DNA from 4 places in the Proteus sp. Marseille-Q3619 genome. Region 4 is predicted to be linked to each of the others. Evidence: predicted binding sites of a transcription regulator. Region 4 holds the regulator's gene; each other region holds the start of a gene.
The links. Region 4 encodes Fur, which represses iron uptake genes when iron is present. Its sites were predicted from a motif close to ATAATAATGAGAACNACTATCAA; they were not measured.
Positions count from the first base shown of each region.

Region 1: ACWPWK_RS14795 (TonB-dependent siderophore receptor) is a predicted target of Fur. The motif match lies at 4,523-4,545, and genes of this name have one in related genera.
Region 2: ftnA (non-heme ferritin) is a predicted target of Fur. The motif match lies at 4,189-4,211, and genes of this name have one in related genera.
Region 3: ACWPWK_RS00625 (TonB-dependent siderophore receptor) is a predicted target of Fur. The motif match lies at 6,104-6,126, and genes of this name have one in related genera.

Region 1 covers NZ_CBDIMP010000001.1:3,214,134-3,222,333, forward strand. Annotated here, with positions in the region: gene ACWPWK_RS14785 (glycerophosphodiester phosphodiesterase family protein) at 49-921, opposite strand; gene dinB (DNA polymerase IV) at 1,155-2,210, shown strand; gene ACWPWK_RS14795 (TonB-dependent siderophore receptor) at 2,288-4,450, opposite strand; gene pepD (beta-Ala-His dipeptidase) at 4,669-6,126, opposite strand; gene gpt (xanthine phosphoribosyltransferase) at 6,480-6,941, shown strand; gene frsA (esterase FrsA) at 7,150-8,200, shown strand, end outside.
Region 2 covers NZ_CBDIMP010000001.1:3,876,918-3,885,117, reverse strand. Annotated here, with positions in the region: gene ACWPWK_RS18200 (PqiB family protein) at 1-692, shown strand, start outside; gene ACWPWK_RS18195 (DUF1480 family protein) at 904-1,146, shown strand; gene ACWPWK_RS18190 (YebY family protein) at 1,454-1,798, opposite strand; gene copD (copper homeostasis membrane protein CopD) at 1,846-2,742, opposite strand; gene copC (copper homeostasis periplasmic binding protein CopC) at 2,742-3,134, opposite strand; gene ftnA (non-heme ferritin) at 3,572-4,075, opposite strand; gene ACWPWK_RS18170 (universal stress protein) at 4,777-5,211, shown strand; gene ACWPWK_RS18165 (DUF2628 domain-containing protein) at 5,588-5,923, shown strand; gene ACWPWK_RS18160 (class IV adenylate cyclase) at 6,149-6,700, shown strand; gene nqrE (NADH:ubiquinone reductase (Na(+)-transporting) subunit E) at 7,036-7,635, shown strand.
Region 3 covers NZ_CBDIMP010000001.1:124,769-132,968, forward strand. Annotated here, with positions in the region: gene hutX (heme utilization cystosolic carrier protein HutX) at 1-106, shown strand, start outside; gene ACWPWK_RS00600 (NAD(P)H-binding protein) at 113-739, shown strand; gene ACWPWK_RS00605 (ABC-F family ATPase) at 967-2,565, shown strand; gene ACWPWK_RS00610 (hypothetical protein) at 2,654-4,225, opposite strand; gene ACWPWK_RS00615 (hypothetical protein) at 4,447-5,292, opposite strand; gene ACWPWK_RS00620 (hypothetical protein) at 5,762-6,028, shown strand; gene ACWPWK_RS00625 (TonB-dependent siderophore receptor) at 6,140-8,200, shown strand, end outside.
Region 4 covers NZ_CBDIMP010000001.1:3,333,907-3,342,106, forward strand. Annotated here, with positions in the region: gene glnS (glutamine--tRNA ligase) at 1-290, shown strand, start outside; gene chiP (chitoporin ChiP) at 928-2,322, shown strand; gene ACWPWK_RS15365 (DUF817 domain-containing protein) at 2,866-3,705, shown strand; gene fur (ferric iron uptake transcriptional regulator) at 3,834-4,280, opposite strand; gene fldA (flavodoxin FldA) at 4,470-4,997, opposite strand; gene ybfE (LexA regulated protein) at 5,271-5,579, opposite strand; gene ybfF (esterase) at 5,791-6,573, opposite strand; gene seqA (replication initiation negative regulator SeqA) at 7,034-7,597, shown strand; gene pgm (phosphoglucomutase (alpha-D-glucose-1,6-bisphosphate-dependent)) at 7,672-8,200, shown strand, end outside.

The DNA of each region.
Region 1 (8,200 bases), 120 kb from region 4:
CTTTTTTATTTTCTTCTTTCTGTAGAAGCGAAGCTAAAAGTTAGGGGCTTACTCTTTTCTAAATGCTTTCATATTTGCGGGTGAATCGACCATAACTGCATCAGCACCTAATTCTGTGGCTTGAATAAAATCTTTCTCTGTATTGATCCCAAAAAGAACAATATGAGCATTGCCACCAGCACGAAAACAAGACATAGCGTCTTTATCCCAACTTAGAACCGATGCTGAGCGTGCTTCACCTAATGTGTATTTCTCAACAACTTCTACTTTGCGGTGAAGCTCAAGCCCATACCAACGAGTAATATCTAAATTTTCAGGTAGTAGGCAAATATGGCTCATTGTGATATTGGCTAAAATATCACGAGTAATATCACGACTTTCAAAACGTTGTACATTAGTCGATAAGGCGTCAAGAAATGCAGTATTTGTAGAATAAACGCGAGTTCTATCCAGTGCGTTATGATTATGAAGTACGGTGGTTAATGCTTCAGCTTGGATTGCAGGATCAGCATCTGGTGATTTTAAATCAAGATAAAACTGTGTTGTAGGGAATTGAGTTAATATCTCATCCAATGTTGGAATGGTGACACCTTTATTTCGATAAGGAAATTGTTGTGCTTCACCAAATTTATAGCCAGCATCCCATTGTTTAAGTTGCTGTGCAGTAAAGTCAGAAATACTACCTTGCCCATTTGTTAAGCTTTTTAAATCACTAGGACGATAAAGGACAGGAATATTATCTTTCGATAATTGAATAGTGATCCAAATTGCATCAGCTTGATTAGAGAGGGCTGTTTTTATAGCAATTTCAGTATTTTCAGGGGCATCAGCTGTGCCACCACGATGTGCGATAATTTTAGGAGATGCCATAAGAATTACAGAATAAAAAAAGAGAGAAATAGCGATAAATAATTTGATCATGAAAAATTATTTCCTTTTTTTATATATAGTTACAAAACAATATTTAAAATTAATGTAATTAATCAGCGAGCTAAAACAATCTATCACCACTTTGTGACAATTCTATAAATAAACAGACTAATTCAGATTTTTATGAGAAATACACCTCAATAGAGGGAGATGAGAAGGAATAAAAATTGTAGTTAATATTTATTTACTGTATATTTAAACAGTAAATGAAGCGAGGTGATTGTATGCGTAAAATTATTCATGTTGATATGGATTGTTTTTATGCTGCGATTGAAATGCAAGATAATCCAGCACTAAAAGAGATCCCAATTGCGGTTGGAGGCAATGCTTCTAGCCGAGGTGTGATCTGCACGGCGAATTATCCTGCTCGTCGTTTTGGCGTCCGTAGTGCTATGTCAACGGCGACAGCGTTGAAGTTATGTCCTCACTTAAAAGTTTTACCCGGCAGAATGCCTCTCTATAAAGAGACATCAGCAAAGATCCGCCAAATTTTTTCTCGTTATACCCACCTTATTGAACCTCTTTCACTCGATGAAGCTTATCTTGATGTATCTGACAGTAAGCATTGTCATGGTTCTGCAACGTTGATCGCTCAAGAAATTCGCCAACAAATTTTTGATGAGTTAAATCTTACTGCATCCGCAGGCATTGCACCGATTAAATTTCTCGCCAAAATTGCCTCTGATATCAACAAACCAAATGGGCAATTTGTTATTACACCAGAGCAAGTCGATGATTTTATTTTAAAATTACCGCTTAACAAAATACCAGGTGTAGGTAAGGTGACATTTGCTCGCTTGCAAGAAATGGGCTTAGAAACGTGTGCTGATATTCGCCGTACTGATGTCATTTCTTTAGTAAAAGTATTTGGAAAATTTGGTCAAAATTTATGGGAACGCAGTCATGGCATCGATGAACGTGAAATTAACCCTGATAGACTTAGAAAATCAGTCGGAGTTGAACGTACTTTTGCTTCAGATATTAATTCTTGGGATGATTGCTTGGCATTACTTGACGGATTATATAGCGAATTAGAAAGGCGACTAACAAAAGTGAAACCCGATTTAAGGATAGCAAGGCAAGGCGTTAAACTAAAATTTGATGATTTTCAATTAACGACACAAGAGCATACTCATCCTATTTTAGAAAAAGCCGATTTAATAAATATTGCCTACCAAGCATGGCATGAGCGCCGAAATGGCAGAGGTGTGCGATTAATCGGGTTTCATGTCACCTTACAAGATCCGCAAATAGAACGACAACTTCTTTTAGCACTGTAAGAATTAAAAAAACCATAGCCGATCAACAGACAGGCTATGGCTAACGTAGTTAATTTATGTAGTTAATCTATATAGTCTTACCAGCGATAATTCATTGTTGCTGTCATTGTTCTGCCGATCCCATAAAAACAGGCAGTATCACCAGCACAAGATGCAACATAGTGTTTATTCGCAATATTATTCATATTAAGCTGAATTTCAGCACCTTTTAAAGAAGGTGATAGCTCACCTAATGAATAGCCAATCATGGCATCATAAAGCGTAACTGCGGGCACACTGACTGTATTTTTGGTATCACCTTGAGATACGCCAACATATCGCACGCCAAAGCCTGCTTTAGAGCCATTGAATAGCCCTGATGTTTCATCATATTGACCCCAAAATGATGCCATGTGCTTAGGAACTCTAGGGAGTTCTTTTCCCTGTGTTCCCACAATAATGGTTTTTCTTACTTCAGTATCGGTATAAGCATAACTGCTGATAAATGAAATATTTTCAGTTAATTGGCTATTAATTTGTGCTTCAACACCACGACTTCTAATTTCACCCACTGGTTCAAAATACGCTTTTTCAGCATTGTAGTTGGTCACATTGCGTTGCTGTAATTGATAAACAGAGAGTGTTGCCAATGTTTGTTCATTTGGTGTGAGGTATTTAATTCCAGCTTCTAATTGACGACCTTCGCTAGGCTCAAAAGGGGCACTTCCTGGTGCGCGGCGAGTTTGTAAATTAGGTTCAAACGAGGTGCTATAACTAATATAAGGAGAAATACCATTATCAAAAGAATATAAAAGCCCTGCGCGACCCGTTAACTTATGATCATCTTGTTGAACATAGCTTTTAGCTAAGAAATCATGAGTCCGAACTTGAGCCCAATCTTGGCGTAAGCCTGCAAGTAAGATCCAATTTTTCCATTGGATCTGATCTTGTAGATACAACCCGATTTGATCACGCTTTTGTCGCTGATCGGTTGCGGGTTTTTGTAAGCTCATATCAATTGGATAGTGATAATTAGGATCACGCCAATCAAGATCGTACTCGGGGCCCATTGCACGAAGTAAATTATCTTGATCTTTACTCCACTGATAATCAATACCAGCAATCACAGTATGATTAAGTTTTGCAGTAGCAAAGTCAGCTTGTAAGCGAGTATCTATTCCTAAAGTATCTGTTTCTCGCTGCTCTTGTTGAGCTCGGCGCTCAAGAATATAAGGGTTATCTTTTCTTAAAGAACCAAAAACAAGATATTTATATTTTTGATTAATATGGCTGTATCGAGCATTTTGTACAATTTTTAGTGTGTCATTAAATTCGTGTTCGAATTCATAACCTATACCATATTGCTGGCGCCATGATTTATGGTAATCGGGATTATTGACATCAAAATCAAAGGGAATAGTACCTTCTGGCGTACTTTTTACTGTACCGTAAGCGGGTAAAAAATTACGATAACCGGCTTCAGGCTCTTGCTGAATAAAGCTTAATAATGTTAAACGTGTTTGTTCATTCGGTAAAAAGGTAATGGCAGGAGCGAGCGCAAAACGCTCTTCTTTATAATTTTTTATTTGGGTATGTTGTGTTTTAGCAATACCATTTAGACGATAAAGAACTCGATTATCATCACTCAATGTACCCGAAAAATCAAAAGCGGTTTCTGCTAATTTATCATTACCTGCACGTACTTGAATGTGACGAATAGGGGATGCAGTTGGTCTTTTACTTGTCATTGCAACAAGGCCACCTGGGTTTACTTGGCCATAAAGAACAGATGCAGGTCCTCTAACAACTTCAATACGCTCTAATAACCATGGATCAATTGCGCCAGTTGACGATGAAGCTCCCATTCCATAACTTAATCCATCAAGAAAGCGTGGTGCATAACTGTATCCACGAATAAAAACCTCATCATTACGATTAGAACTTCCACGATATTCTGTGAAAACTCCAGGTGTATAACGTAACGCCTGAGAAACTGAGCTGACATCTTGAGCGTCCATTTGATCACGGGTGATCACGCTAATGGATTGTGGTGTTTTTTCAATTTCAGTCGGTGTTTTATTTGTTGATAATGTTTTTGTTGCCACAAAACCTGAAACAGGCGCTTGTGGATCTTGTGATGAAGTTGCTGTCACAACTATTTTTTCAGGCGTATTTTGATTAACTGCTGCATGAATTTGAACAGATAACAGACTTAGCGGTAAGGCAAGTAAGACGCTAACAGCATAATTTTTATTAGACACAATCGATCCCTTTGAATTTTTTATTTTTAACTTTAACTGCGGAGCAGTGAAAATATCACTCATTAAACATTAATGCTAATGATAATAATTAGCATTCTATGGATTGTGATATTTAAGGGAAATTCATTGAGAATGAGAGAGAAATGATTTTTTTGCAGAGACTTCAGTAACAAAAAACCCGCCAATAAGCGGGTTTCATTATTAACGTTAAAGCGAGATTATTTAGCAGGGATTGCTTTTAAAATCGCGGTTAATAATTGCCAGTATTGACCGACGCTCTTAATGTGAACGCGTTCGTCTGGTGAGTGAGCACCACGGATTGTTGGCCCAATAGAAACCATATCCATATCTGGGTAAGGTTTTTTGAACAGACCACACTCAAGACCTGCGTGGATAACCATGATATTTGGCACTTTATCAAACAGTTGTTGGTAAGTGTCACGAACTAAATGCATAACAGGAGAATCTGCATCTGGTTTCCAACCAGGGTAACCGCCTTTCGTTTCAATATCGGCTTTAGCGAGTTTTGCTAATGCTGTCAGCATGCTAACAACATAGGTTTTACCACTATCGATTAGAGAACGAATTAAGCACAGAATTTCTACTTTATCATCAACAATGCTAACAACACCGACGTTTAGTGAAGTTTCAACAACACCTTCAACATCGTCACTCATACGAATAACGCCGTTTGGCATTGCATTAAGTAAGTTAATGACACGAGATTGGCAATCTGCGGTGAACGCTTTTTTATCTGTTGTTGTATCAATTAATTCAACTTTTAGATTCTTCTCTGCGATCGCTAATTCGCTTTTTAGCAATTCTTCAAAGCGTACTTTTAATGCTTCTAATTCTTTGACTTTATCCGCTGGAATTGCAAAAACAATGTTTGCTTCACGAGGAATCGCATTACGCAGTGTACCACCGTGGAAATCAATTAATTTCAGTGATAATTCTTCTGCATGACCTGCTAAAAAACGTGCCAATAATTTATTTGCGTTACCTAAGCCTAAATGGATATCACCACCAGAGTGGCCGCCATTTAATCCTTTTAGAACCAGTTGTTTAACAACGTGACCTGCTGGGATTGCATCGTAAGAAAGGTTTAGTGTGGTTTTAACATCAATACCACCCGCACAACCCATGTAGATTTCACCTTCTTCTTCTGAGTCTGTGTTGATAAGAATATCAGCTTGTAACCAACCCGGTTGTAAACCAAAAGCACCGTCCATACCTGTTTCTTCAGTCATGGTTAACAGCACTTCTAATGGGCCGTGTTTAACAGTGTCATCAGCTAAAACAGCTAATGCAGATGCCATACCAACACCATTATCTGCACCTAATGTGGTGCCTTTCGCTTTGATCCATTCTCCATCAATGTAAGGTTGAATTGGATCTTTAGTGAAGTCGTGAATGGTGTCGTTGTTTTTTTGTGGCACCATATCTAAGTGTGCTTGTAAAACAACCGTTTTACGATCTTCCATGCCTTTGGTTGCTGGTTTACGAATTAAAATATTGCCAACGGCATCGCGCTCTGCAAAAAGTCCTTTTTCACTTGCCCAAGAAAGAATGTGGGAAGCTAAGGCTTCTTCATGATGTGATGGATGTGGAATCGAACAAATTTTTGCAAAAATATCCCATAGTGGTTGTGGGGATAGAGTAGATAGTTCAGACACGATGGATCTCCTCTAACAGCATCTGTGTTATTGATAGCCTACCGCTTTTTTAAGGGTTAGCTTTATTATTCTGAGCGTTATACGCCAATATAGTTGAGAATATCACTTTCTTCTGATGAATGCGTCATTCTATTCACATCTCTATCTAAGAAATTAGATCTCTATTTTGTATTCATTTTTTATATGGTTCATTTTTTAATCGAAAAAAGACATTACAGAAAAAAATCAGGATAATCTCACCTGTTTTCACGTTTTCTCTGGTTTTTAGGTGCTCAAATCACTATAATCTCGCGCAACCTTTTTTTCCGCAAAAAAGCTTCTCTCGAAATTTCAGTAGCTAGGATCACAATATTATGAGCGAAAAATATGTTGTAACGTGGGATATGTTGCAAATACATGCCCGTCAATTGGCGCAACGTTTACTACCAGTCGAACAATGGACAGGCATTATTGCTGTCAGCCGTGGGGGATTAGTCCCTGCTGCATTACTTGCTCGTGAATTAGGTATCCGTCATGTGGATACAGTCTGTATTTCTAGCTATGACCACGATCATCAGCGTGACCTCAAAATCTTAAAAAAAGCAGAAGGTGATGGTGAAGGCTTTATCGTTGTTGACGATTTAGTCGATACTGGTGGTACTGCTAAAGTTATCCGTGAGATGTATCCAAAAGCGCATTTTGTCACTATCTTTGCAAAACCAGAAGGGCGTCCTTTAGTGGATGATTTTGTGGTTGATATTCCGCAAAATACATGGATTGAACAGCCTTGGGATATGGGTGTTGCCTTTATTCCACCTGTTTGCGATCAAAAATAAGTTGATAGCATTCGCTTTGCTGTTTTAATTGAGATCCTCGCTTAGGCGGGGATTTTTGTTTCTAAGCTTTTTTCTCTTTTCTCTTCCTCTTTATGATGTCTTCGTGCGATTGCTTGTCGTGATACACATTGTTCCCGTCGATTTCATGCTATGATAAAGCCAGACTTTTAAGCCCCTTTACACGATATCCACTGATTTGAAGAGCGATATGACAGAGAACAAAAACCTTTCTGAAACACTGTTTAAGCCTCGTGCAAAACACGCAGAAACGTCAACATTAATACAGTACACACATCCAAAATCAAATATAGCGACAAACTCTGTATTAAATGGAACAAGTCAGCTAAATTGGTATCGAACAATTCAACGTTTACAATGGATTTGGCGTGGTATTTCTCCTATTGAAATAGAAGAGGTCTTAAGCCGAATTGCGGTGCCTGATGCACCTCGTAGTGATGAAAAATTTATCGATACTGTTGTTGGGTATCGTAAAGGTGGCTGGTCATTTGAATGGTCACATCAAGCGATGATCTGGCAACAAAAAGCATTACGTGAAGAGTCTGGTGATGCCGCAGCAGATTGTTGGTTACAAGCCGCACATCTTTATAGTATTGCTGCATATCCCTTTATTAATGGTGATTTTTTAGCGGATCAAGCAGTTATTTTGTCGATGAAAGCTTTTGAGAATGCGACAAAATTCTCCTCTTTTGAAGTCAAAAAACTGACATTTAAATTAGAGGGAAAAGGGACGACAACGGGTTTTCTGCATTTACCCAAAGATTGTAGAGGCCCTTATCCTACCGTGTTATTTTGTGGCGGATTAGACGGTTTACAAAGCGATTATGTCAGCTTCTTCCGTAATTACCTTTCCCCTAAAGGTATTGCAATGCTAACACTGGATATGCCCGCAATTGGTTATTCAGTAAAACAAAAACTAACGGAAGATACATGCCAATTACAAGGTGAAGTTTTAAAACAACTTTCTGAAGTACCTTGGATTGATCATACTCGTGTTGGTGTGATGGGCTTTCGCTTTGGCGGTAATATTGCTGTGCGCTTAGCTTATATCTACCCAAAATTGATTAAAGGCGTTGTTGCCTTAGGCCCTTTGATCCACGCTTTCTTTACCCAAGCTGAATTGCAGAAAAAAATTCCTGTGATGTATCTTGATGTGTTAGCAAGTCGCTTAGGGTTATGGAATATTGATGAGAATAATCTTCGATTATCATTGAGCAGTTACTCCCTGAAAAACCAAGGCC
Region 2 (8,200 bases), 540 kb from region 4:
AAGGAATGCCTATTCGTTATTTAGGCATTGATATTGGACAAGTCGAATCATTAATCCTTTCACCAGATAGAAAAGCAGTGACTGTATCTGCTGTTCTCTACCCTGATTATGTCAAAACCTTTGCGAGATCAGGCAGTCGCTTCGCTGTTGTTACTCCCGAATTAACAGCATCAGGATTAGATAACTTAGATTCACTTATACAACCTTATATTAAAGCAGAACCTGGCAATGGTGGCGTATATCGTCAATTTGAATTGCAAACATCTAACATTACAGACTCACGCTATCTCGATGGATTAAATCTTGTGTTAAATGCCACTGAAGCGGGTTCGGTACAAATTGGTACACCAATTTACTACCGTGGTCTTGAAGTTGGCGCCGTAACAGGTCTTGAACTAGGAAACATGTCTGACAGAGTATTAATTCACATCCGTATTAGTAAAAAATACCAATACCTAGTTCGAAATAATACTGAGTTTTGGCTCTCATCTGGATATAACTTCTCGTTTGGTTTAACTGGCGGCGTTATTCGTAGTGGTACATTCAAGCAATTTATACGCGGTGGGATCACTTTTGCAACACCACCTTCCACACCATTACAAGCGAAAGCAAAACAGGAACAGAATTTCATTTTAAATGATAAAGAACCCAAAGATTGGGATGAATGGGGAACAGCAATACCTAAACCTTAAAAATTAGACAATTCTGCCCTATTTCAGATAATTTATTTAAAGCGGATCACAAAAAATGATCCGCTTTTTTTATTTCCAAAAAATATTTTGGAAATAGATTCCATTTATACTATGCTTAATTTTGTTCGGTCAAAAAGCATTCTTTAAAATAAATGCCACCAACAATACACAACAGAACACAACACGACATCGCTTAATCCGGAGTTTTATTATGAAAAAGACAACGTTGAAAATTGCTTGCTATGAAATTGAAGATATTACTTTGAAACACTCTTCTGATAACCAATTAACTTATATTCATATTCCATGTGATTATGACAAAGAGTTTTGCATGCAATTAGATGGATGGGATGAAAACACAAGTATTCCAGCCCAATTGAAAGATAAAAATATTCTGCTTTATCGTCATGCTTATGATAAAGATAATCACCACTGGATCTTAAAAGTGGCATAACGAGATGCTAAAGCGAAATAACATAAAAAAAGCCAGATAAATCATTTATCTGGCTTAGGGAAATGGCTCATTGCGAGCCGTGCGCTAAAAAGTAATTGTTGATTACTGCATAAACAAAAATCGAGGACTAACTCAGACTTTTCTATCTCACAACCTACTGTTAAATATTAGCTAACAATATGTAAAGATCCAGTAAGCAACCTAGTAGCACACCATTTTCTATTCAAAAAATCTTTGCTCTTAATTTTTATTATTAAAATCAATACGATAAAAATAAAAAACCTTAGTCATATTATCAATCACTTGATTAATTACTCTCACAGAGCAACTTAATCGCATTCTGTATCACTTCTACTGATTTTTTCTTTTCAGGTGCATTAGGATCTGGCAGTAAAATAACATCAATTAACTGTGCTTTTACTTTCCCACTTTCCATTTGTTTCATTGCAATTTCATTAAGTGGATACTGCATCAGTGTTGCTGGATTAATCACAAACCAAGCACCATCAGCACGGCAATTGAGCATCACTTCTTCTCGAGTAAATGGCCAATCGTCACCAAATTGAAGTTTACTGACCGTTGAAATAGGTGCCGCCGAGAATGCTTGAAAAGAGAAAAGCATTAACATTCCCGCTAATAAAAAGCGTTTCATGTGGATGTCTCACTTAAGAAATTAGGTTTTTTCGATTATATAACAATCTATACGGGTGAGTTAATCGCAAAGATGGCTACAGTAAAAATAACCATTGTTCCAAGTAATAGTTCAAACCAACTATTTACTAGCAACCATTGAAAGTTATTTTTCTTACGGATATGAGGAACTAAGACATAACGATTGATTACAGCTAGGCCAAGCATTAACACCACTAAGCTAATTTTAAGCCATAACATACTTTGATATTCAGATGATAATTGTACGGCTGGCCATCCTGGAATTAACATAACGGCACTGATAACACCGGTAATAATAACCAATAAAACAGCAATATGACCAAAAAGTGAAAATCGCTTCATTGTACTAATGATAGGTTTGATCATTCCATCTGCAAGCTCGTCTTTATTCCGTAAAAATTGCAAACAAGCAACAAATGGCCATAAACCACCAAACCAATAGGCAGCACTAATAAGATGAATACTTTGGTTAACTTTGTAAAATATCGCTTCTGATCCTGCAAACATGGCACCATGACCAATTGATGCATGTAAGATCAACATAATTGAAGCAACAATTAATAAAGAGAAGTTACGAATATAACGTTGGTGTATAAATAAAACGGCTAATGCAACGGTTGCTAATACCAATTGCCATTGCCAAACTTGACCAAAAGAAGTACCTAATACCGCTTTCCATATTTCGAATGACCAAGCGTCTTCCCATCCATTTCCCATAATACCAGATTGCACAACCATCCATAAATAAGTCGTAATAAAGACAGTGACGGTACTAATGGCTAATGCAGGGCGCAAACGGACTTGAATAAGAGGAATGAACTTATCTTTTGCAAGAATGGCAGCCGAGAAGCTCAGTCCGAACATAAACATGACTGCCACGAAATGGAAAAAACGGCATAAAATATAAACGTCTTCAGGTGTCATTATTTTACACTAAATTGATAAGAACCTTTTGTCTTGTGCCCATCAACAGAAACAACGTTCCAATTAACTAAATAATTACCTTCTGCTAAATCACTTTCTAAAGGCAATAATAATTTAGTGTTGTTAACAGGATCTAAACTCAGTTTTCCTACGGTAATTTCTTTACCGTCGCTATTAGTGACTTTAATTTTGCTAAAGGCTAATTCAATACCTTCAGAAAAGTCTAGTGTGATAACTTTAGGCGCTTGCGCTTGTTCAATAGCAGCACCTTCAGCAGGTAACTGTGATTTTAAGTGTGCGTGTGCTAATGCTTGTTGGTATGACATACCAAGGAATAAAACAGCAATAGCCGATAATTTACCCCAAGATGTCTTAAGTGTATTTAATGACATAATAACCTCTTAAATTACAGGTGATTTTTTTATTTATGAAAATATTTTATAGCAAATTTACGTCAAGATCTTCGCTTCTTGATATTAGAAATAAAAGGTTGTGAACTAGCACTCAAAATATATGTTATTTAGACCAGTTTCTGTTTCAAATATCACCCATTTTTACACTTTGAGAAAATATAATACCCATATTGACAGTCTAAACAGTTCAATACATAACCAAATACAACTAAAAGTAAAATAACCACTCTGTATAAATAACATGGGGTAGGTATTTTTTAGGGTAAAAAACAGACAATGTAAGTAAGAGAAGAGATAAGAATAGCAACAATAGAAAGGGAGGTAATATAGAAGAATAAAAAACGCCCTGCTATTCATTCACAGCAGAGCGCAATAATTCATTTATTAATTTAGGCTATTTAAAGCTTTATTAATAATTAGACATGTGCAGATGTTGATAATGTGTTCAGATCTTTATCTAACAAGAATAAAGCTTTTCCACTGTCACCAACCATTGCTAATTTATCAAGGATTGATTTGAATAATTTTTCTTCTTCATGCTGCTCTGCAACATACCATTGTAAGAAGTTAAATGTTGAATAATCCTGAGTTGTCATTGCAACATGCGCTAATTTATTAATCTCAGATGTAATATGTTTTTCATGTTCGTAAGTTTTATCGAATAACTCAGATAATGATGAAAACTCAGCAGGTGGAGCTTCAATCGCCCCAAGTAAAGGCATTGCACCTGTATCACTTAAGTAATCAAATAAGCGGTGCATATGTTCCATTTCTTCACGAGAGTGAGCTTTTAAAAATTTAGCAGCCCCATCAAACCCTTTATCGTCGCACCAAGCACTCATTTGCAAATACAGATTTGCCGAATAAAACTCTAGATTTAGCTGTTCATTCAATTTGTTGATCATATCTTGATGTAACATATTTTACGTTCCTTGCGATGAAAATTAACATTATGGATATTATGCACAGTTAAAAATAAAAATATAGCTATTTAAGTGTGCTTTTATTTATTTTTTTTAATTAATTAGCCGTAATAAAAATAAAAACCAATCTCATTTGTAATATGCTTTTAATACTATTAAAAAGCTAAATAGCATTTATTATCATTAAGATAAAACATGTATTTAACCATTACATAAAATAACCTAACGCATTGAAATATATAAATATAATATTTCACTTTTGACTTTTAATTTTAGTTTCCATATTTATTAACTTTTTCTTTATAATCCAAGAAATTAAAATTAGCATTAAATAAAAATCATATTCCAACCATTAAAAAATATTCAAAAATAAGCTTTACCATATATCAATAAATATATACAACGTAATATCTACAATAATCATCATTAGAAAAATAAAATATCCTTCTATTACTTGTTATCATTCCCTATTTTTTTATGATTTCTATTTGATATTGCTACATATTTATTTTTCAGACAGCAGTTTTTTTCACTCTTTTCACATAAAAAAATACATAACTCTCAAAAAATAAAAATAATTCCAATTTTTGTGCAGTTTTTCATTTTGACTGATAAGATTAGTAGGCAACTCATATTTGTATGCACAAAAAATTAATATAAAAGCCCTAATCATAATAAAAGGTTAATTAGGAGCCACTATGACAAAAACAGTGTTAGTACCCGTTGATTTTACAGAGCTTGGTTTATTAGACAAGGTTGTGTCTCATCTAAAAGCATTGTCTGTCGCTGACAAATTGAATATTCATTTTTTATCAGTCATTCCAAGTTATGAGTCTTTTGTCGGATTTGCATTCGCAGGCCAAGATAGACTAGCAAGTGACAAACAACGTATTGAAATTGCATTATCCACACTAAAAGAAAATTTATCGCACATTGATATTCCCAATAGTACAACTCAATTTTACGTGTCTATAGGCAATCCTCGCGATAAAATTTTAGAAACCGCAAAAAAAATTCAAGCAGAGCTGATTGTCATTGGTTCTCGTAATCCTGGTATGAAAACTTATCTTCTAGGTTCTACCGCATCTTCAGTGGTTAGTTACGCAGAATCATCTGTATTAGTCGTGCGTTAATCACTCACTTCCTACTTCCATAAGAAATCTGGTATTCGTCATAAGCCAGATTTCTTATTCTTTTCACCATAAAATCCATTCAAAATGATATTTTATTTTATCCTGTTTATTTTTAAGAGTAATTATTAAAAATATATTCTGAAGCAATAAGATAATTATTAAAAAATGACTAGAAATACAGTCACTTTAATGCTTTTTATATAAACTCTTATATTAATAATCTCTTAATAAATTTATATTGTTCATGATGTTAAATTATGTAAAGGATTCTCCCTCTCTCTATTCGTCGGCAGCGTCAGATGTGTATAAGCTTTTGTTTCTAATGATGCGCCCTCCGCCAATAACTGCTCCCTCTCCGTCGTCGGCAGCGTCAGATGTGTATAAGAGACCAGCACCTAAAACGCCAGAATTTAAAGCTGCTTATAAAGAACTCTCCTTTGGTAAACGTATTCTTATTGGAATGAATATCTGGGCATTTTTCTTTGGTTTTATTTACTTTCTTATTTTAGGTTTATGGCGCAAGGCATTAACATTATTTGCTATTAATATTGCCATTTTTACTATTATTGGTTTTTTACCTGTAAACAATGGTGTTATCAATGCTGTGGGTATCGCAGTTAACATTTTATGGGCGATAACAGCCAACTATGCATACTACTTAAAAGAAACCAAAAATGATCAAAGTTGGAACCCGTTCGAAGGTGTTCTGTAATAATAAAGGGGCAACGCCCCTTTATTTTCCCTTATATCTTTTTTTAATAACACTATATCCTCTTATCCTTATTTCATAGTAATTTTATCCATTACTCTATTTAAATATTTTCATCTAATTTACTAAAATAGAAAATAATGAAATAACACTAAAAGTTCGTTTTTATCTCAGAAGAGCACCTTGTTAATGCGCTATAATTCATTAACGCTAAATTGGGGAAAACGTATGTCTGAACACTTTCAAGGTAAATTTGAAGCTGAACTAAAATATCACCTTCAAAATCCACAAAATTTTATTAATGAATTAAAAAAATCAGGAGCCACATTATTTACACCTGAGAATAAAGAAACAGATTGGTACATGGAACATGATAATACTGAATTTTCAACTCCAACCATCAGTTTATGCGTAAGAAAAATGCTACCCTCAGGAATAAATCTTCTTATCGTTAAAGGCCCTGATTTATCACAATGTGAAGCCGTTCGCATCGAAGATGCAGAAAAAACAGTCTCTATGTTTACGACACTTGGCTACCATTGTATTCTCAATTATACAAAATCAAGAGAAATCTATTTTCTAGATGAGTTTCATATCACGATTGATAAACTAGATAAATTAGGCTCATTTGCCGAGTTTGCTATCATGACGGACGACCAAAGCAAACTATCACTCTACACGGTTCAATTAAGACATTTAGCCGCAAAATTTGGTTTTACAGAAAAAGATCTTGAGAAAGATAACTATAAAACACTCATGTTAAACAACCTCAAATCATAAACAATTTTATTCAGTAAACATCTCTATAAAAATAATTAAAAACTTTCTCATCTAAGCATCGATATGCTATCAACAGATATTGATGCTTTGTCATTTCTAATGCTTTTTATCCTACCCACTAACAATAAAAAATGGGGTTTTAAATAGAAGATTTATTTGAATCCTATATTTATTACATTTATCCAATAATTTTATTTTCCTTAGCTTAAATAAATCTCACTCTTAGTCAAAAAATGTCATTTAGATCTAATTTTAAAGATATTTTTGCAATACCACTTATATTAATACACTGTTTTTAATAGAATTAGTAAAAAAATATATTAACAGGAGGGTTTATGCTTGAAAATTACCTTAATATCTTTATTAAGGCAACTTTTGTTGAGAATATGGCATTAAGTTTCTTTTTAGGAATGTGTACTTTTCTTGCTGTTTCTAAAGAAGTAAAAACCTCATTAAAACTAGGTCTTACTGTTACTGTCTTACTTATTATTGCTACACCTATCAACAACTTAATCTATCATTTTATCCTAAAGAAAGACGCGATAGTTGAAGGTATTGATCTTAGCTTTCTTAGATATATTACTTTTATTGGCGTTTTAGCGGCACTAGTTCAAATTTTAGAAATGTTTTTAGATAAATTTATCCCTTCACTTTATCATTCATTAGGGATCTTTTTGCCTTTATTGACTATTCATTGCGCTATCTTTGGTGCCACCATTTTTATGGTTGAACGTGATTACACATTTACTGAATCAGTGATATATGGTGCAGGATGTGGCATAGGTTGGTTACTTGCGATTATAGCCCTCTCAGGTTTACGTGAAAAAATGAAATATTCAGACATTCCGAAAGGATTGAGAGGATTAGGGATCACATTTATCACAGTAGGATTAATGTCACTTGGTTTTATGTCATTCTCTGGCATTTCACTTTAATAACTTATTTTTATCTTTAATCTTATGTGAAATTTTCATACATCATTAGGATCATTCCTGATGTGATCTTTATTTATAGGCGGAGGGGTTATAACCCTCCCGCTTATAGCGATTTCGTCTGATTTCTTATTTTTTATCTATTGCAATCTTTTTATCTTCCTCTCATTTATAACGTTAAGTTCTCTTATTTGTTCTATTAAATAAACAAAAAATAATTTAATTTATTGCTGTTTTAATCATTATTAATTTTTTATTTTATAAATAGAAACACTGGCATTATTTAAATCTAATTGTTCAAAAATAAACTAGTCAATCACATAAAGTTAATAATAAATCAACAGGTTAACTATATTCCACGAAGGTGATCTCTTTTATATCATTTTTATTATTTATCTTTAACTTTTAATATTTAAGAAAAATTAATTAAAAATCAACGTGTTACAAAATAAATAAATACATTTAATAAATTTATTAATCAGAACAATAAATAAGCATAAAGAATATTTATAAAATGCCGATACTATTTTTTAGTATTTGAAAAAATCAAAAGGATATATGGCATTAA
Region 3 (8,200 bases), 3.2 Mb from region 4:
CGTTGCAATGTTTAAGATTTTCCTTGGTAGAAACGAACATCGTCAATTGTTACCAGAGCAATTATCAGCCTTCCGTCAATTAGCACAACAATTAAATAAGGAATAATTGCGCGTGAAAACATGGGTTATTTTTGGCGCTGGCGGTAAAGGTGTTGGCGCACATATTGCAGATATTGGCGTTACACAACGACGCCCTATTGTGGCTTTAGTTCGTTCCGAAGAGGCAGCTAATCGGTTAGAAGAAAAAGGGATCAAAACAGTTATCGGCGATGCGATTGATGCTAAGGCTGTTGAAGCTGTTTTAACATTGGCAGGAAAAGAAGCAGACATCATTTCCACAATGGGCGGTGAAAATGATTATTTAGCTCATCGAACCGTAATTGATACTGCGGAGAAAATGGGTTTTCAGCGTATGTTAATGGTTTCTTCGTTAGGTTGTGGCGATAGTTGGGTCGCGTTATCTGACAGAGCAAAAGCCGCGTTTGGTCAAGCTGTGAGAGAAAAATCATTGGCTGAAGTGTGGTTGCAAACCAGTCGTTTTGATTATGCGATTGTCAGACCCGGTGGATTACTGAATGGTGAAGAAACGGGTAAGGCTCAGCTTTATCAATACGAAGAAACTCATGGTTTAGTTAATCGCCGAGATGTTGCACGCTTAGTGACTCAACTTCTAGACGCTGACCTTTTAGACGATCAAGTCTATGCCGTAGTTGAACCTGGCTTAGTGCCTTCTAAATAAGCACGTTATGTATTAATATCTACTCTATTATTTTTGGAGATAGCACTTTTGTGTTATCTCTTTTTTCTTATTTTTCTCGTGGGCAATAACTCACATTATGATGTGTTTTTCTCTCACAACAAAAATTCCTTTATAGTCATTCGTCACTTTACTGTCTTAATAGGGGTAACTTGTGGCATAATGCCGCCCCATTACCTTTTGTCATTCACTAATAATGAGTATTCGTCTTGTTAATCAGCAATAATATCACTATGCAGTTTGGCTCAAAGCCTCTGTTTGAAAACATTTCTGTCAAATTCGGTGGCGGAAATCGCTATGGTTTAATCGGAGCCAACGGTAGCGGTAAATCAACCTTTATGAAAATTTTAGGTGGCGATTTAGTGCCAAGTAGCGGCAACGTATTTCTCGATCCTAATGAACGCCTTGGTAAACTAAAACAAGACCAGTTTGCTTATGAAGAGTTTACTGTGCTTGATACGGTGATTATGGGGCACACTGAACTTTGGGAAGTGAAGCAAGAGCGTGAACGCATCTATAATTTACCTGAAATGAGCGAAGAAGACGGCTTACGCGTTGCCGATCTTGAAGTGAAATTTGGTGAAATGGACGGTTATACCGTTGAATCTCGTGCTGGCGAATTATTGCTAAACGTAGGTATTCCATTAGAACAACACAATGGTCCTATGAGTGAAGTGGCTCCCGGTTGGAAATTGCGTGTGTTACTTGCACAAGCCCTGTTTGCTGATCCTGATATTTTGTTACTGGATGAACCGACGAACAACTTGGATATTGATACCATTCGTTGGCTTGAGCAAACGCTAAATGAACGTAACAGTACCATGATCATTATTTCCCATGATCGCCACTTCCTAAATATGGTCTGTACGCACATGGCAGACTTAGACTATGGTGCGCTTGCTGTTCATCCGGGTAACTATGATGAATATATGTTTGCTGCAACCCAAGCTCGTGAGCGTTTATTAGCGGATAATGCGAAGAAAAAAGCACAGATTAGTGAATTACAATCTTTCGTGAGTCGTTTTAGTGCTAATGCATCTAAATCACGTCAAGCAACCTCTCGTGCAAAACAAATTGAGAAAATTCAATTAGCAGAAGTGAAAGCGTCTAGCCGTCAAAACCCATTCATTCGTTTTGAACAAGAGAAAAAATTATTCCGTAATGCGCTTGAAGTGGAAAATATCTCTAAAGGCTATGATGATAATGCCCCGCTGTTTAAAAACGTCAATATGATGCTTGAAGTGGGCGAAAAAGTGGCCATTTTAGGTAATAACGGTGTGGGTAAATCGACAATGATCAAAACATTAGTCGGTGAATTAACACCTGATACAGGTCGTTTAAAATGGTCTGAAAACTCAAACATTGGCTATTATGCACAAGATCACGCAACTGATTTTGAAGTCAATATGACTGTGTTTGATTGGATGAGTTTATGGATGAAACCAGAAGACGATGAGCAATCTGTACGCAGCGTATTAGGTCGTTTACTGTTCTCTCAAGATGATTTGAAAAAATCAGTTCAAGTTTTATCTGGTGGTGAAAAAGGTAGAATGTTATTTGGTAAGCTGATGATGCAAAAACCAAACATTTTGATTATGGATGAACCAACCAACCACTTAGATATGGAATCTATCGAATCATTGAATATGGCATTAGAACTTTATCAAGGTACATTGATTTTCGTCTCTCATGACCGTGAATTTGTCAGTTCACTGGCAAATCGTATTATTGAAATTACACCTGAAAAAGTGACTAATTTCCAAGGAACTTATGATGAGTTCTTAGCGAAAAAAGGTGTTGAGGCTTAATCGCGGCCCTATTTATTAAATAGTAGATAACATAAATGAAAAAGGCTTAGTATATTTACTAAGCCTTTTTAGATTTTGATAAATGTTTTTATAGTCTTATTTGATTATAGTTTCCTGAAATTTCCACCTCAGGTTTATTTTTTATTTTTCTATTTATTTTTATCATTATTTCCAAGCCACTGTATAATAGAGGAGTTTCAAATAATAAATCTTCACTGATTTGTTTTTCTTTGACAAACTTATCATTCTCTTTTTTATCCTTTTTATAGTTTAAATTTATTTTTTTATCTGATAATAAAATATCCAACATATTTATATTGCTTAATAATGCTACATTTAACGCACTATCATTGATTATAGACCCATTAGTATCTTTTTCTTGCTTTGCAAATTTGTTTATATTTTGGTTTTTCCTAATTTTTTCTCTTGTATTTTCATACGTTAGCAATAAACCTTTAATAATATCTAAATCTTTTCCATCTGATGTTCTATCAATGAGTTCATTTAAATCTGATATTTTATCATTAATTTCGATCAATAAAGAGTGGTCTATAACTGCTAAATTTAATATTGAATTTACTTTTTTTATTGAATCGCTGAGTTTATTTGCTAGAAAGCTTGCGGGGGATTTTACATATTCTTGAATTGCATTAATTAGAGAGGTTTGTGCATGTTCTTCTGATACTCTAATTTTAATTATCTCTTCATGTTTTTCACTTTTTTTATCTACTTTAATTTCCAATAAATCAGTTATATTCTTAAATTTTCCATCTTTATAGTATGTTTCTATAATTTCATTAAACTTTCCAGAAAATAAGGTGTCGAGATATTTTTCTTTGTTAAGATTTTCTGTGTCAATTTTATTGGAAGATAAAATATTTATTTTATTTTTTTTAGACTCTATTTCTATTTTTTTTAATTTTTCGGCGATGTTTTCTACAACTGTTTTATTTAGCACATCGGAAAACTCTTTGCTAATAGTTTCTTTCTTGTTATTGCCATTTAAAATTAAATTATCGATTTTTGAATTTATTATATATTCATTGCTATTATCAATGTCTTGTAAGTCTAATCTTTTTATAAATAATATATCGTTATAATATTTAAATACTCCGTTTATTTGTTCGACACTATAAATGCCGATACTTTTAGGTAAGTTTTCTATTATATTTTTTTCTTCGGTACTAATTTCAAAAATATTTGTCTTTTTTTCATCCATCAATAAAGGCTCGATTATTTCGCGAAATTCTTTTTCAAATTTTCTTCTTTCAAATTTTTCTCCATATTCTTTTCCATATTCTTCCTTTAACTCTGAAGGTTTTTCAGAATTATGATAATAAAAGATTTTTAATATGGTTGAGTTTTTATTATACTTATCTAAATTTGCTAATATATTTATTTTGTTTTCAGTGGAAAAGTCGCTATTGTTAAAGTTATTTATATTAAGCAAACCTAAATTATTATCATCATAAGGGATGGTAAGTTTTAATACATTTTCTTTCCCCTTTTCACTAGTTTTAATCTTAAATTTTATTTGTTTTTCTTGAGTTATTTTAATGTCCAGTTTTTTATCTATATTACTATTATTATATTGTTTAGATATCGATTTAATTAAATCTAATTTTCCACCTAATGTTATTTTTTCCGCCTTTAAATTCAATGTGTTAATAAAAAGGTCGCCTTTATCTTTTTCATTTAATTTTTCACTTAATGTATCGTAAGTAGATAAAAAATTATTTAAATTTTCTTTGTCTTCCTTTAAGGTTGCATTATTGTATAAGTTTTCATTATTTATAATGTATTCAAATGCTGCAAACTCTAAATTAAATTCCTTTGTTATATTTGAATGTTCATTGGATATGATTTTATTATTATTTTCATCTAGAAGAAAAAAGTTACTTTTTCTGGTGTAAACTCTATATCTAATATTTTTCTGTCTTTATTGAGAATTTCTTTCAATCCCAGATAACTATGTATTATATTATAGGTTGAATAAAATTTATCGTTAAAAATATTGTTTAGTAATAAACTGGTATAAGAATCATTATATTCTTCATTACTATTTTCTTTTATTATTTCCCATATTTTATCCATCACATATTTTTTTGTCATTCCACTACAATTTTTTTTTGATGCAACCTCATTTAGTTTTGATTTTCCTTTTTTTAAAGAATCTAGTTCGTTATCTCTATAATTATCATCATTCAATAATAATGATAAACTGCTTCTTATTAATTCTATTTTTTCTTCCGTGTTTTTATTTTCCATTTTATTTATTTTATCTACTTTATCTACTACTATTGATACTATATGATTAATATCATCTTGGGGTAATTGATTAAACAATGATTTAATGCTTTGATTATTAATAATATTCTCATTTTGTTCTTTTGAGCAACCAATTTTAAATATATGTGTACCATCCTGAATAAAATTGATCTCAAAATAAAAAACATTATTATCTATTTTAATGTTAAATGTATCTTTATAATCACTTAGTGATAAATTCCTTAGTTCTTGAAATTTACCTATTTTATCTAAAAATGAAACTTTAGGGTTATAATAAACATCATAAAGTAATGTCATGACTTGCTTTTTATCGCTAATATGGAAAAAATCTTTTATCTTATCCCAGATAGTCATGACTTTATTGACTTTTTCTCCAGATAAAACGCTATTAATCTGAGCTGATGTTAGTTTACTATTTCCTATGGTTATGCTATTCATATTTCGCCTAGTTTGAAAAAATTTAAAGTAAGATAATAAAAAATAATAATAAAATTACTTAATGTAAATAAATGTCTTGATTATTTTAATAAAAAATACTTTTCTTTTTATAATGTAGAACATATGCCATTGTATCAATAATACAATTTAAGTATTCTCATCTATAACTTTATTTCTATTTTATATAATGGCTGTTTTTTGATTGTAATATATGCACGCATTAATTTTAAAACTGTCTATTCTTTGTCTTTACTGAAAAAATTATTTATTTTTCAATGAGATGTCATATCCATTTTTTTAGTAGGAATTTTATCTATTTTATTTTTATCAATATCACATTTATTTATATATACGCGAATCATAATAATCCTGAGTAATAAATCGTGTAATATAAAATTAATCTAATTTATCAACTTCAATAAAACACTATAACGGCGCACCCTCAGATAATGGTTATCCTGCTGGATTAATGGATGGTGATTTTAACGCAATAATGGCCGCTGATAATCTTGATGTACCCACGTTATTTAAAGCATTAGGATTATATCCAGCAATAAATCAGCAAGATCACGATCAGGTTTATTTACGAAATTATGGCCAACGCTCTTTAATGCGAGGAGGAGCTTGGTATTCACAGCAATTAGCAGGAATGCGAACTTTATGCTTAAGCCACCATGCACGACATCGCAGCACTTCTGTCGGTGGACGCCTTGCTTGGATTGACATAAGCAGTTAATTAACCCGAAAAATTATCATTTATAGACATTTTTGCATAAATTAATTTACCTTAGTATCGATTACATGAATAATAGCGGTAATAGTAATGATTATTATTCGGTGACTTATTGTGATTGATTTTTATGCATTTAAATTGAAACCTGTGGCATTAATTTGTTCTGCCACCCTTCCTTTTATTTTGACTACACAGGCTTTTGCTGAAGAAACAGCAAAAACAGAACACGTTGAGAAGCTTGTTGTGAGCGCTCAAGCACTAAAAGTAAATACACGTTTGCAAGAAACACCTAAATCGGTTTCTGTTATTTCTCAACAAGATCTAGAAACACATGCTCCACAAAAATTAGATGAAGCATTGCGTTATACATCTGGTGTTGTCTCTCAACCTTATGGTGCGGATAACGACACAGATTGGCTTCGTGTTCGTGGCTTTGAAGCAGCAACCTATTTAGATGGTAGCCGCCTTTTCCGTGATGGTTATTATACATGGTTATTAGAGCCTTATGGTTTTGAACAAATCGAAGTGGTAAAAGGCGCATCGGCGGTATTATTTGGTGAATCGACACCAGGTGGTGCGGTTAACGTGGTACAAAAGAAGCCTAGTTTTAAACCTCAAAATGAAGTATTTCTTGAGGTCGGAAATAATGACCAACGTGGTTTAGGTTTTGATGTTTCAAGTGCTACCGATGATAAACGTGTGCGCTATCGTCTTGTTGGATTAATGAAAAAATCAGATGGAGAATTATCTCACACTGATAATGAGCGTATTTACCTTGCGCCAAGTGTCGCGATCAACCTGACTGATGATACATCATTAACCTTTATGGCAACCTATTTGCATGATGACGGTACGCCAACTAATCCTTTCTTCCCTGCTGCCGGTACATTAATTTCATCTCCTTTTGGTAAAATAAAGCCTACTACCAACTTAGGTGAACCAGGATACGATAAATATAAACGAACCCAAATTTCAGCTGGTTATTTATTAGAGAGTAATATCAATGATGTTTGGCGTTTTTCTCAACGTTTAAATTATGGTTATAACGATCTGCTTTTACGTAGCGTTTATGCATTTCCTAATTCAGATATAACAGCAACAGAATTGAATCGCGGTGTTGTTTTCCGTGATGGTAAAAATCAAAGTATTACCTTTGATAATAATGTGGTCGGTGAATGGGATACGGATAACTTTGAGCACACATTATTAGCAGGCGCAGAATTGCAATATCACCAAACTAAAGGTGATGAACAAGATAATTATAGTTTTGGCACCATTAATCCTTGGAACCCTATTTACGGAAACTATACCCCACTCAATCCAGCAGATAACGTTAATCGAACTATTGATAAAACCCAATATAGCCTTTATTCACAATATCAAACCAAATTTGATAGTCGCTGGGTTGCCGTTGCTGGTGTACGCCAAGATTGGGTAAAAACAGAAAATACAGCAAAAGTAAAAAATGAGGATAAATCTCGTACTGATAGCGAATTTAGCCTGAATGCAGGATTAATGTATTTAGCGGATAATGGATTATCGCCTTATGTCAGTTATTCCGAGTCCTTTGAGGTAATGAGCACTATCGATCCAGCAACAAAGGATCTGTATAAACCGTTAAAAGGTGATCAAATTGAAGCAGGTGTGAAATATACACCTGATTTTATGGATGGCTACTTTAATATTGCTTGGTTTGATATCACTCAGAAAAATGCGCTTGTTGCAAACCCAACGACATTTGTTTCAACACAAACAGGTAAAGTGACTTCAAAAGGTATTGAAGTAACAAGTGAAATGCAATTAACGGAACGTTTAGCGTTAAAAGCCAATTACACCTATACCGATATGCAAACAGATGACACGGGTAATAGAGGTAAACAACAAGCAGGTTTAATTCCTAAACACACCGCGTCAGCTTGGGGCAGTTACACTATCCCAATAACAGGAACTCAAGATTTAACCTTGGGAACAGGTGTTCGTTATTTAGGTAAATCTAAAGATAATCCTAAGAGCAGTGATTTAACGGTACCAAGTGCAACATTATGGGATATGGCAGCAACCTATAATTTCAATAAACAGTGGCAATTACAGTTAAATATCAACAATATTCTTGATAAAGAATATCTCTCTGGCTGTGATTATTACTGCTATTACGGGCAATCTCGTTCTGTTTTA
Region 4 (8,200 bases):
TAAGCATTCCACATGCTATTCCTGCTGAAATCCGTCTTTATGACCGTCTATTTAGCGTACCAAACCCAGCAGCAGAAGATGATTTCTTATCAACAATTAACCCTGAATCATTAGTTATTCGTGAAGGTTTTGTTGAACGTAGCTTAAAAGATGCTGCTATCGAAAAAGCGTATCAATTTGAGCGTGAAGGCTACTTCTGTGCTGATAAGCTTTCAACAGCGGATAAACTTGTGTTTAACCGTACTGTGGGCTTACGAGACACTTGGGCGAAGATTTCTCAGCAAGGTTAATTTGACGCATTTTAAGACACATTAGTACTTTAATGAATAAAATGCTCGGTAATTATTTATCGAGCATTTTTTTATCTGTTTTACATCTTAGTTTGGATGATTTTTCATCTATTGATATTAAACATTTACTATTCTTAATTTGATTAGTCTTTCGTTTTTTCTTTTTTAGGTGATAACTTTTCATTTATTTCATTTGAAATAGTTTATTCACTATCACTTTATTCTTTTGTTTTTTCATACCATCACGCTAAATAAAACTGTAATAAGAAAAGTGTGATTAATACCGCCTATTTCACACTGTTAAAAAAGATCATTTATAAGTACTGCTTATTATTCCTTTCTATAAAAACGAAATTTCATATCATTTAAAGATTGTTTTATAAAATACATTTAAATCAACTAATTATGATTACTTTTAGTCAATAATTATAAAAGTAAGAAAATGAAACGATCATTTGGTTATGTGTCCTTTGTCATATTTTGATAAAAATTCTTTTTTTTAGGTTGATAATTCGCGTCGCGAAAAATATGCTGTTTCTAACCTAATTTAGGTTTTTTCCCCACTTGGGGTTTTATATTTGGAAATAGGCATTGTGCTTATTTCTTTTTTAGTCAAAGTCAAAGAGGAAACAATGCTATGGTTATGCAACATGCTAAACCAGGCAGGGTGGCACTTGCCGTTATGGGCGCATTGCTTGTAACTGCACTACCTGCAAAAATGTCTCATGCTGAAGGGTTTATTGACGACTCAACCTTAACAGGCGGTCTTTTTTATTGGCAACGTGACCGTGATAGAAAAGAGTTAACACCAAATAGCCCTGATTACGGCAAATACAAAGCTAACTTACACCATTCTACTTTCAACGCTAATTTAGATTTCTCATCAGGCTACCTTGGTGATTTTATTGGTATTGATTTAGCTGCTTTTGGCGCAGCTGAATTGAATAACAGTGGCCCAGCTGCACCTAATGAAATCGGTTTTAGTGATGCAAAAAGTCGCTGGGATGAAAAATGGACTGGCGATCGCAGTGGCATGAGTGTTTATAAAGCGGCTGCGAAATTCAAATTAGGCAATTTCTGGGCTCAAGGTGGATATATTCAACCTAAAGGCCAAAGCTTATTGCGTCCACATTGGAGCTTCTTACCGGGGACTTATCGCGGTGCTGAAGCGGGTGCAGTTTTCGATTTCGATAAAAGCGGTGAATTATCTTTCTCATATATGTGGACGGATGAATATAAAGCACCATGGTATCGGAATATGTATAACTTCCGTAAAGCTGATCTAGAAACTAATATCAGCTATCTTCACTCTTTTGGCGCCAAATATGATTTTAAAAACAGCCTAGTGTTAGAAGCTGCATTTGGTCAGGCCGATGGTTATATCGATCAGTATTTTGGCAAAGTTTCTTATGATTTTCCAATTGCTGACAATGCATTAAGAACGTCTTACCAATTCTACGGTGCTAAAGATAAAGTTACCGGCGGTGGTGTTAATGACGTTTATGATGGGTTGGCATGGTTACAAGCACTGACTTTTGGTTATACCTACAATGTATTTGACTTCAAAGTAGAAGGAACGTGGGTTAAAGCTGAAGGTAATCAAGGTTATTTCTTACAACGTATGACTCCAGGCTGGGCAACCTCTAACGGTCGTCTTGATGTTTGGTGGGATGGTCGTTCTGACTTTAACGCCAATGGAGAAAAAGCACTTTATGCTGGCGTTATGTATGATCTGAAAAACTGGGATCTGTCAGGTTGGGCTGTCGGTACTTCATATATTTACGCATGGGATGCGAAACCAAGTGGTAAAGCCGTTTATGACCAAGGTCAGCGTATCAGAGAAAGTGCATGGAATGCGGATATTATGTATACGGTTCAAGAAGGTCGCGCTAAAGGTACTCTCTTTAAGCTTCATTATACCCGTTACGATAACCACTCCGATATTCCAAGTTATGACGGTGGTTTTGGTAATATCTTCCAAGATGAAAAAGACGTTAAGTTTAACGTGATAATGCCATTCACTATTTTCTAATATCAGCATAAGGATAAAGTGTATTAATTGCACTTTATCCTGAATAAAACTAAAAAAGCTAAATACGATTACGATAAGTAAAAATAAGTAGTAGAAAGATAGAGATGCATTAATTAAGAAGAACCTTACAAATAAGCCTCGTTAATAAAGTGAAGTTGTCAGCTGCAGTAGTAAGAAGTAGAAGAGTCGAAGTAAAGAGTCGTTTTAAAATCGCAGTATGTAGTAAAAGTAATGTAGTAAAAGTAATGAAGTAAAGTCGTCATGTCATGTCGTCTGAGATAAATGTGAGTGGGTTATGTTTATCTCCTGTGCTTCAGTTATTTCGCAGAATTTGCGTAAGGTATTTACCCTAAGTAAAGGCAGTCAGAGTGGGTATCGTAGTGGGGGTAAATACCTTTATTTTTTCATTCCTTTCTTTTTCGTCCTTTTCATCCTTGTACGTTTTTTTATTCTATGGCAAATTTCTTGCCATTCATTTTATCTCACCTTATTTATTATTCTGCATTGAAGGCTGTTCGATAATGCGAGTTTTCAGGAAGAAACATGTTAAAGCGATTGGATGATTTTTTATTAGAACCACCATTGAAGCCCTTTAAAGGTATAAAACGATTTGTTGTTGAATTTCTCTTTTTTGGTGTGAAAGAGGCACGTTCTTGTTTATTTGCAGGATTTTTCTTTTTTATTTTATTTGCAACACCAAGCAACGGTGTTTTTGGTATACCTCGTTATGATGTGCTTCTTATTCTCGCTATCGCTTTTCAATTATGGATGGTGTGGGGAAAGTTAGAAACATGGGATGAATTAAAAGCGATTTGTTTTTTCCACATTGTTGGTTTTGTGATGGAGTTATTTAAAACATCAGCGGCAATTGGTTCATGGAAATACCCTGATTTTGCTTACACGAAATTGTGGGAAGTCCCATTATTTACAGGCTTTATGTATTCGGCTGTGGGGAGTTATTTAATTCAAGCATGGCGTTTTTTAAAGGTACGAATTGAACATTATCCACCTTATTGGCTGGCAACATTGGTTGCACTTGCGATTTATATTAATTTCTTTTCTCATCATTTTATTGGTGATTATCGTTGGTATTTAACGGCCTTTATTTTAGGTCTTTATGCTCGTAGTGTGGTTTATTTTACGCCTTATGATACAGAGCGAAAAATGCCCTTATTACTTGCTTTTATTCTGATTGGTTTCTTTATTTGGCTTGCTGAGAATTTTGGTACGTTCTTCGGTGTTTGGCAATATCCAAACCAAATTGGTGCTTGGTCTGCCGTGCATGCAGGGAAGTGGGGCTCTTGGTCACTGTTAGTTATTGTTACTTTTACGATAGTGGTGCATTTAAAACATATCAAACACAGTATTAGTGTGACGAAGTGAATTGATATAGCTTATGTTATCTTTAAGGTGACGTCATTACACGATAATATTGAGGTTCATAGCGGGAGCCAATAAAAAAGGAACTGTTCACAGTTCCTTTTTTTTACTGAGAGATTATCCAGAATGAATTATTTCTCATCATGTGCGTGGCTATCTTCTTTACAATTACCTTCAGCACAATGGCCATATAAATAAAGGCTATGATTGGAAAGTTTGATACCATGACGTTCAGCGATATTTCTTTGGCGTAATTCAATTGCATCGTCTGTAAACTCAATAACTTTGCCACAATCAAGACAAATTAAATGGTCATGATGGTGTTGTTGAGTTAATTCAAATACTGATTTACCACCTTCAAAATTATGTCGGGTAACAATACCAGCATCATCAAATTGGTTTAAGACGCGATACACTGTTGCCAGACCAATCTCTTCACCGATATCGATAAGTTTTTTGTAGAGATCTTCAGCACTGACATGATGGCACTCAGGATCCTGGAGCACTTCCAAGATCTTTAAGCGAGGAAGTGTAACTTTTAACCCAGCATTTTTTAACGCTTTATTATTGTCGGTCATGCGGATTTAATCCTGTTGCTAATGGTGAATTTAATTTTTGTGCTCACAAATGGGCTTTATTCATTAATACTCGGGTGAATAAATAACCTCATTGATTATAGGCATGATATTTAAAAATAAACACCCCACCTATCACACTATCTTAGCACACCATTGAATAATTATCATTCTCAATATTGAGTATTTATATTATCCCAAAATTTCGTCTAGGCTCATTTCTTCTTTGATTTGAGCAACCCAAGCGTCAACACGCTCTTCGGTTAATTCTGGTTGACGATCTTCATCAATCGCAAGACCGATAAAATGATTATCATCTGCAAGCCCTTTAGAGGCTTCGAAATGATAACCTTCGGTTGGCCAATGTCCTACGATAACTGCACCACGAGGTTCAATAATATCGCGGATAGTACCCATTGCATCACAGAAATATTCTGCATAGTCTTCTTGGTCACCACAACCAAATAGTGCAACAAGCTTACCATTGAAATCAATATCTTCTAGTGTTGGGAAAAAATCATCCCAATCACATTGTGCTTCACCATAATACCAAGTAGGAATACCTAGTAACAGAATATCGAACGCTTCGATGTCTTCTTGACTGGATTTTGCAATATCATGAACTTCGGCATTATCAGCGCCCAGTCTTTCTTGAAGCATTTTGGCAATATTTTCAGTGTTGCCAGTATCACTGCCGAAGAATATTCCTATGATTGCCATAAAGTGAGATAACCTCTTTTATTCTAAATTCGTTATATTTCAAATTGTAGCGTTATTGACTACGTATATTTCCACAAGTCACATACTTCTTGTATGTTTCTAGTGATTCATTCACTTGTCACCTAGCTACACTTCAAAATATTTAGAGTATATTTGTCTGTGTTTGAACAATTACTAGTGAAAGATAAGCATTGTGTTTTCATAATAGAAAACTAAAAACGTATTTTGACGAAAATAGCAGGCTAATTCTGTCGAATTTGTGTGGTTTATCTGCTAACTATTCTTGTTTTGATGCATTTTTAAGGCGTTATTTTGCGCCAATTGCTCTAGTAATATTTCTTCAATAAGTTCACTACGACTGACGTTTCTTTCTGTCGCCAACTCATTGAGAGCATTTACAGCATCTTCATTTAATTTTAACTCAACTCGACGTAAACCATTAACTCTGTCACGTCTTAATTGATTGCGTTTATTAATTCTAAGCTGTTCATCCCGAGAAAGCGGGTTTGTTTTAGGTCGCCCAGGTCTGCGTTCATCTGCGAACAAATCCAGTGTGGTGCGATCAGTTTGTTCTTTTGCCATAAATTTTGCTGTGAAAGGGCGTATACCAATGACTCAATTGCGAAACGCCCAATAATACCCCACATAGTGATGTCTCGCCACTGCTTCCTGAGTTTAACTTATTGTGATTTGGTCTTTTTATCAACAGACGCTATTTTTAAGCACAATAATTATACATTCTACTAAATTATCATTTTTCAGTGACGTTATTTTAAGCTGTTAAGTTTATTAACTAAGCTTTCTCTAAAAAACGACGAATAGTCTTAATAACGGTATCTGGCTTTTCTGAATGTACCCAATGCCCTGTATTTGCGACAACAAAGGCGGTCGCGAGCGGAAATTGACGAGCGATGTTTTCACGATACTCATCTAAAATGTAAGGTGATAAACCGCCACGAATAAATAATACAGGATGATGCCAAGCAGGCACCTCTTGCCAGCCAATAATATCTGAATAAGCATTTTTTATTGCAGGTAAATTAAATAGCCACTCACCATTTTTGAATGATTTGAGTAAAAATTGGATCACACCTTCCTCTTTAATAAAAGGACGCATGATTTCCACAGCATCTTGACGACGTGTGACTTTAGCTTCTGTTACGGCTTCAAGCGCTGCAAAAATTTTGTCATGGCGGCGAACGTTATAAGTAACGGGTGACATATCAATCACAACAATATTTGCAATACGTTCGGGAGCTAATGCTGTCATCGCCATCGCAATTTTGCCTCCCATTGAGTGCCCAATAATAATGGCTTTTGAGATAGTTAAACTGTCAAGCAATGCGAGCACATCTTGCGCCATATCTTGATAATTCATACTTTCGCTATGAGGAGAGTGTCCATGGTTACGCACATCAATTTGTATCACGGTATTATCTTGACGAAGTGCACGACCTAAAACACCTAAATTATTGAGATCACCAAAGAGGCCATGGATCAAGACGATAGGTAAATTAGATACAGGTGTCGTTTCAGGTTGGTGTAATTGATAATTTAGTAATGTATTGAGTTTCATATTAATGACCAAGATGATTGCGATTTTCTTCTATGATGACATGCACAAGATGCTAAGCCAACTTATCGCAATAATATGAAAGAGTAATGAAGTTCAGAAATAATTGATAAGATAAATTTATAAAAAACCATAAAAATGCCATTATCTAGATGTATGCTCCAAACTTATTTAAAAAGTTGAAATCTTGACATTGCTCAAAAATAAATAATTAGAATTTTATATTATTTGGGGGCTGGGATAGTGTGATATAGCGGCGTTTAAAACTGAATTTGTGTGAATAAGTTCAAAGAATAGAAGATGATACCAAGATAAACAATAGGATAAATACCGAGCTTAGCCTTTAAAATGGCAGGATCTTGAATAGATCCTCTTTAAGTTATTGAAATTTTGCCTATTTTGTTTTTAAAGATTATATCTTATAATCCTAATTACTTTTTTTTGAAAATAGTACTGGGTAGCAATGAAAAAGATAGAAATTGATGACGAACTTTACCGCTATATTGCTAGCGAAACTAGACATATCGGTGAAAGCGCTTCAGATATTTTAAGGCGTCTACTGAAGCTCGATGCCAAACAGCCCGTACAACCAGTCGTTGTCACTGAGTCAGTACAAGTACCTGTTATTAAACAGGAAGCTGAACCTACACCTATAACACCAGCTATTACACCAGCAAAAAATCCGATCCGTGAAATGCGAGAACTGCTGTTATCTGATAGTTACGCAGAAAAAACAAAATCAGTTGATCGTTTTTTACAGATCCTTTCTACGTTATATAGCCTAGATAGTGCTACTTTTACTCAATCTGCTGAAACAGTACATGGACGAACACGCATCTATTTTGCTGGTGATGAACAAACATTACTCGATAGTGGACGTCATACAAAACCGCGCCATATTTCAGGCACGCCGTTTTGGGTTATCACTAACTCAAACACAGAGCGCAAGAGAACGATGGTACAAAGCATCATGCAGGATATGCAATTCCCTGCAAATGAGATTGATAAGGTGTGTGGAACTATCTAACCACTATTGTTAATTGATGCATTGCAAAGGCTTTTGTTTAAAGCGTGATTGTGATGTCAAATAGGAGAAGATTTGTGGCAATTCATCCAAGAGCAGGGCAGCATACTCGTCAAAGTGATCTGATTAATGTGGCGCAATTAACGTCTCAATATTATTCACTTAAACCACAAGCTAGCAATAACGCTCATCGTGTGAAATTTGGTACATCTGGTCATCGTGGAAGTGCAAATCGCCATAGCTTTAATGAAGCACATATTCTGGCAATTGCGCAGGCTATTGCTGAAGTACGTGCTAAGAATGGAGTAACAGGGCCATGTTACGTGGGTAAAGATACCCATGGACTGTCAGAGCCTGCATTTATTTCTGTTTTAGAAGTACTTGCTGCCAATAAAGTTAAAGTGATTATTCAAGAAAATAATGGCTATACACCAACACCAGCAGTCTCTTTTTCTATTTTGACATACAACGAAGCACATCAAGATATTGCTGATGGTATCGTGATCACTCCATCTCATAATCCACCCGAAGATGGCGGTATTAAATATAATCCATCAAATGGTGGACCTGCTGATACCGATTTAACTTCAGTGATTGAAAAACGTG